DNA from 2 places in the Bacillus sp. 3255 genome. Region 2 is predicted to be linked to the other one. Evidence: riboswitches for the same ligand, from Rfam matches in the RefSeq annotation. Region 2 holds a riboswitch; the other holds the start of a gene.
The links. A riboswitch is a leader RNA that binds a small molecule or an ion and turns the genes downstream of it on or off. The one in region 2 is predicted to bind cobalamin.
Positions count from the first base shown of each region.

Region 1: linked by a shared signal. The riboswitch ahead of J2X61_RS17020 (S-layer homology domain-containing protein) and the one ahead of J2X61_RS00895 (ABC transporter substrate-binding protein) in region 2 are both predicted to bind cobalamin.

Region 1 is NZ_JAVDUS010000010.1:212,381-215,490, forward strand. It holds gene J2X61_RS17020 (S-layer homology domain-containing protein) at 1-1,857, opposite strand, end outside; cobalamin riboswitch at 2,036-2,238, opposite strand; gene J2X61_RS17025 (beta-glucosidase family protein) at 2,367-3,110, opposite strand, start outside.
Region 2 is NZ_JAVDUS010000001.1:225,829-228,938, reverse strand. It holds gene J2X61_RS00910 (aminotransferase class I/II-fold pyridoxal phosphate-dependent enzyme) at 1-399, shown strand, start outside; gene J2X61_RS00905 (aspartyl-phosphate phosphatase Spo0E family protein) at 467-733, shown strand; gene J2X61_RS00900 (hypothetical protein) at 795-1,325, shown strand; cobalamin riboswitch at 1,405-1,533, shown strand; gene J2X61_RS00895 (ABC transporter substrate-binding protein) at 1,685-2,698, shown strand; gene J2X61_RS00890 (FecCD family ABC transporter permease) at 2,699-3,110, shown strand, end outside.

The sequences.
Region 1 (3,110 bases), on a different contig from region 2:
TGTGGAATAGCTAATGGCACCGGCAATTGCATCCTGAAGCTGACCAGACTTCGGCACCAACCCTTGACGCGCAGCCGTCAGCTTCTCCAGCGCCGTATCCGCATGATACTGAATCGCACCGGAACTGGCAGCAACCGCATTCGCGAGCGTCAAGCTCGCTTGCAGCGCTTGCCAGCTGGCTTCGGTGTAGCTGCCGGACTGCAGCGCCTCGGCTTCTGCAATTGCGGCATTCAGCTGCGTCTTGTTCGCAAGCAACGTGACATCTTGCTCATAGTCATCGGAGTACACCAAGGTGATGACATCGTTGCTGTGAAGAACGAGATCGGCAATGCCAACCATTGCGAACTGTCCGTTGATCAAGTACATCCAGCCGCTCTTCGGGCCGCCGTCGAACGATGCCAGGCCGCCGATGCTGGTGATGTAATTGCCGCTTGGATTCACGAACGCAATGTCGTTCTGGTTCAGGACCTTCGTGATCGCTTGAGCGGCCGTTTGCCCCTCTTCGACCGTCGTCGCTCCGTTCAATACGAAGGATTTCCCCGCTGTGGCGCTATAGCCGCTTATAACGACAGAGACCGGAACCGGTTGCGGGGCAACAACGTCCGTCCCCTTTTGAATGCTGAGATAGTAGATCTTCGGCGTGTTGATGCCGTTCTGCGCAATTACGCGAACAATTTTGGGCGTAGTTTCGCTAAGCGTGATCTCTTTATCAACCGGCACGCCGGTTGTGCCGCTTGTATTATTAACGAACACCGTCGTCGCCGCGCCGTTCGCCGTGAGCTTGACGGTATCCGCGTTAATTCGGATGTTTGCATACGAATAGACGCCCGACGTAACCGTGACCGTCTTGCTTACAGCCGCATCCGCGCCTGTCCCTGTCAGGACAATGCTGGATAAATCGGCGGTTTCGCCAACCGTGTCATTCGGCGTAACTTTCTCAATGGATGTAACCTCTGAGCCGATCTCGCCAACGACACCGCCATCCATTTGAACCGCGTTGTATACCTTGACGAAGCTGACATTCGCTAAGCTTACAGGCTGACCTGCGCTATCCACGGCCCAGCTAATGTCGATCGGGTCGCCTTTGGTCGGCGACGTTACATAAGGATTGGCAGGTTCATTGTATGGCGCACTGCCGTTGCCATGCGAATCCGGATAGCCGAAGGCATTACTCCGGACAGCAATTTTCACGCCGCTATAAGTATACGATTGATTGTTGAAATCAGCCGGCGCATCCTTATAATTGGCAGGAATCGGATAATACGCATGCAGGTGAGAGCCATTGGTTTTCACCTCTCCGCTGCCGCTATGATTATCCGTCCATGGCACATTAACCCCATTCGGACTTGTAAAGTCCGGCTCGGGGTTCGTATACGTGACCCGGTAATCCCAAATCGTGCTATCCTCGTAATGCTCCGAGCCCGCAATGAAATACCAAGGACCAGGATTGCCGGTGCCATCATCCTGCGCTACGGCAACGCCTGCAGGTTCTTCATTCCCTGGAAATGCGTTGCCGAAAACCGTAAAGTCGACGCCATACGGATTCTTCGGATTGTTCTGAATCGGCTCATTGAATTGGAAGACGATGCCGCCGCCGAAAGACCCCAGCGATACACCGGCAGCCCCCGGCGTGTTCGTCCACTTCGAATTGATGTCGCCGGCCCCGCCCCAGCCTGCCTCATTGACGAACTGTCCAGGCGCAGGAAGCCACTCCCGGATGGAGCTCGGCCCCGTACCTGCCGCCGCTGCCGCTTGTTGACCCGGTACCAGAAGCGAACCGATCAGAGAAAATAAAAGAACCAGCGACATCATGAATGCGGTTAATGACTTGAAACGTAAACGATGTTGAAACCTCATTGTTGACCTTCCTCTTTTCTACTCTTAATTACTCAAAAATAAGCGCAAAAAAGCCACCCTTCCCAAAGGGTGGCCTAACCGTGTTTAATATTGAGCAGATTGCCTGTACACAGGCATTACCAAATAAGCCTTATCAGTGCATTCCAACGTGTTCCCTCTTCTCACCCCCAAAGAATTAGAAACGCCATAAATAAAGGCAGGTCTCCTGGCTTATGCGTCATTGCTTCTCTTCGCCTTCCCAATCTCGCAAGCAAGACAGTGGCATCAATGAAGAGTCGCTCAGCAATTACAGTGGTTGGGACCGCGTCGGCTTCGTACCGAGCTTCCCTTTTAAGCAAGCACCCATACCTGAATACTTGCACCTCTATTTAGTACATTATTAAATTATGAACTAATGGTATCTCCTTTCTACCTTTTTGTCTACCATCTTTCTTAATCCGATAGATTAAATATGATTATCCTGATGTACCGCGGTTCTGCGCCACATCGGGATTAAGTCCACAAGTAAGCTATCGATTCAGCTTGACGATAGCCGCATCCAACATGTCTTCAGTTAATGCGCCTCCGCTGAATGCTGCCAGCCCCCGAAGCGGCAAATACTTGAGGAACGCCGCCATCATGTCGGAGGTTAAGCTGTCTCCTTCACCATCTGCAGCAGAAGCGAACGGAGAATGCTTCACAAGCTCCATGACGACTGGCGCCAATTCCGGATGCTCCATGACATCCCCAATCGTTGAATTCCGCGTAAATGTAGTCTTTATTACTGAAGTAGACGTCACATGAACGGAGGCCTTCAATCCGATGTCCGCTGAAGATTTGCCGATCAGCAGCTCAAAGTCACCTGTCTCGACATACCAATCCTGCAGGCCAACGTGGTAATACGCGAACGCTCTTTTATCCAAAGTAAACGTCACGGTCTGTTGCTCACCGGGCTCCAGACTGACTTTAACGAAGCCTTTCAACTCTTTGTCCGGACGGGATATGCTGCTTGTAACGTCACGAACATACAATTGAACAATTTCTTTCCCTGCCCGGTGTCCGCTGTTTCTTACCTTGGCGGAAACGACCACTTGTTCATTATCCTGGATTTGTGCTCGATCGACAGTCAAATCGGAATACTCAAAGCTCGTGTAGCTTAAGCCATACCCGAAAGGAAACAGAGGGCGCAGCTTCTTCGTATCGTAATAACGATATCCGACATAAATCCCTTCGCTATACGCAACCCTATCTCCATCTCCCGGGAAAAATAAATA
Region 2 (3,110 bases):
TCGGCTATGACCAAAATTCATCAATACACGGTGATGTGCGCACCGATTATGGGGCAGGTTGCCGCTCATGAGGCGCTGACCAACGGTTTGGAAGAAAAGGACCGCATGATGGAATCCTATAATCAACGCAGACGGCTGGTGGTCAAAGGATTCCGGGACATCGGACTCGAGTGTCATGAACCGCAGGGCGCATTCTATGCCTTCCCGAGCGTTGTCGCAACGGGACTAACATCGGATGAGTTCGCGCAGAGACTTTTATTCGAAGCCAAAGTGGCTGCCGTACCAGGAGATGTATTCGGATTAGGCGGCGAAGGCTTCCTTCGCTGCTCCTATGCGTACAGTGTTTCTCAGCTGAATGAAGCCTTAGAAAGAATCGGAAATTTTCTGAAAAAATTGTAATTGTACAGGAAAAATGTATATGAATTATTCATGAAAACTGGTATTCTTGTAGTAAGGAGGGATAAGCATGGCTTTTCTTGAATACCAACTATCAACCTATCGAAATCAGATGCAAATCAATGAACAAGAATTCGGACAACGTTGGTTGACTAAGCGTGCCAAGAAGCGAAACTCCCTTAACTTACTGGAAGAAGAGATTCATTCTCTGCGACGCAGGCTAGAGCAGATGGTGATCGACGGGGAAGAAATGACCTCGGATGCTGTCGTGGAGCTCAGCACGATTCTTGATCTCAAAATAAATGAATATATGAATAGCGGGAAGAAAAGTCGGTGAAAGCCGGCTTTTCTCGCGACTATCGATAAATGCAGACCGAATACGGAGGTACTAGGACAACATGAAAGTGAAATTGCTTGTTGTAATGCTGATGTCGGCTTTGATGATCATACTGGCGGGATGCGGCGGACCGAAGCCGGATGTTTCCATATTTGTCATGGGTGCAAACGGATTTCCAAGCGAAGCAGGCGAGAAGCTGGAAGCTTCCCTCAAATCGAAAATTGGCGAGACGCCTACCGTCAAGCTGAATACATCCCCTATTTTTTCAATGGAGAAAATGATTGTCGAACTCGCGGCCGGAGGCAACGGTATCTTCATCCTGGGCGAGGAGCAATTCAAAGGCTTGAGCCAGCAGGCCGGATTCGTTAACCTGGATGAGACGATTAAGCCGGAGGATTACCCGGAGGGGGTCATCGAGATCGCCGAGGAGGGCAAGCCTGCCGAGAAGCATCTGTATGGCATTCCGCTCGCCGGGAACAAATGGATGAAAGAGCAGGGCTTCGAAGGGAAGGGCCTTATCGCCTTCATTCCTGTCAATGCGCCGAAGCTTGAAGAAGCGAAGCAAGTGCTGAAAGTGATTGCACAAAAGTAACAAGACGTCTATAATCGACGAATAGACTGATAGTCAATATGCAGCCATAGGTGCCGGCAAGCCAGCTTGAAGCGTCTCGCGAGAGATGTCCGACGGGGGTTGCCGCTTAATAGGGAAGCCGGTTAGAGTCCGGCGCGGTCCCGCCACTGTAATCCGGTCATGGATGATGCCGGAAAGTCAGGATACCTGCCTATGGTGCCGTTACGACATCCTTCGAGGAAAAGGATCGCGTTAAATCAGGAGGCAACGCACAGGTTGCTGAGCGCCACGATTTATCGTCCCCTTTGTTCTTCGGAACAGAGGGGCTTTTTGCGATTGAGGTTATTCGAATATCACGAGAGAAGAAAGAGGGTTTACTTATGCAGCAAAAGAAATGGATGCGAAAAGCGTTAGTCCTCACCGTCGCTCTAACGACGGCGGTTAGTTTGGCGGCCTGCGGCCAGAAAGAAGCGGAGATTACGAACCCGTCGAAGCTGGGCGGAGAGGCGACGAAAGCGCCGGTTGCGACTGCAACGCCGGCAGCGGCCAAGAAGACGGCATATCCGCTCAAAATTAAGGATGCTACGGGGAAAGAGTTTACGTTCGATAAGGCGCCCGAGCGGATTGCATCGGTGTCGCCGGCCGAAACGGAGGCGCTCTTCGCGCTTGGCTTGGAGGCCAACATCGTAGGCGTATCCGATTTCGACGATTATCCGGAAGCGGCGAAGTCGAAGCCCAAGTTAGGCAGCATTACGAAGCCGAATCAGGAAGCATTGATCGCATCAGGTGCGAACATCGTGTTTACCGGTGTTTCGATGAAAGCGGACACGGTTGAGAAGCTGCGTCAACTAAACATCAATGTGTTCAAAGTGGAGCCCAAAACGCTGGACGATGCGATGGCGAATATTGAAACGTACGGCTTGATTACAGATCGCCAGGAGCAAGCGGCGAAATTGGTGGCTAAGATGAAAGCGGACCGTCAGAAGGTTGTCGATGCCGTCAAAGACGTGAAGCAGGAGAACAAGAAGAAAGTATACATTGAATTCAGCCCGGGCTGGACAGTCGGCAGCGGCGAATTCATGGACGAGCTCATCAAGCTGTCCGGCGGCATTAACGTAGCCAGCGACACGAAAGGCTGGTACCAAATCAGCGAAGAGAAAATTATCGCACAGAACCCGGCGGTCATTCTGTTCGCGAACGGAGTCATCGACAGCAAGAGCAAGAAGTCCCTTGACGAAATCATTCGCACGAGAAGCGGATGGGATGCGATTGATGCTGTGAAGAACAAGCAGGTCATCGGCCTTGATCAGAACCTGCTGAGCCGCCCGGGTCCCAGATTGACGGACGGACTGCTGGAAATGGCGAAAGGCATCTATCCCGAACTGGTGAAATAAATGAAAAGAAAACTGATGCTGTGGGGAGGAGTAGGAGCGATACTCCTTCTTCTTTCTATTCTGGGAAGTTTATCGCTGGGGACGGCCAGCCTTCCGGCGATGCAGATCGCCGGCATCCTCGGTAAACATATCCCGTGGATTGGAGATTATATCCCTGTCACGTGGGAGCAATCCGCGGAGCAAATCATTAATAAAGTGCGCTTCCCGCGCGTACTGCTCGGCATTCTGGTCGGAGCGTCGCTCTCTGTCGCCGGCGCGGCGTTTCAAGGCGTGCTCCGCAATCCGCTGGCCGATCCTTATGCGCTCGGCGTTTCTTCGGGCGCTTCGGTCGGTGCGGCATTTCTAATCTATTTCGGGCTGCAGATGGCCTTGTTCGGTCAATGGACGGTCCCGATCGTCGCTTTTGCGACAG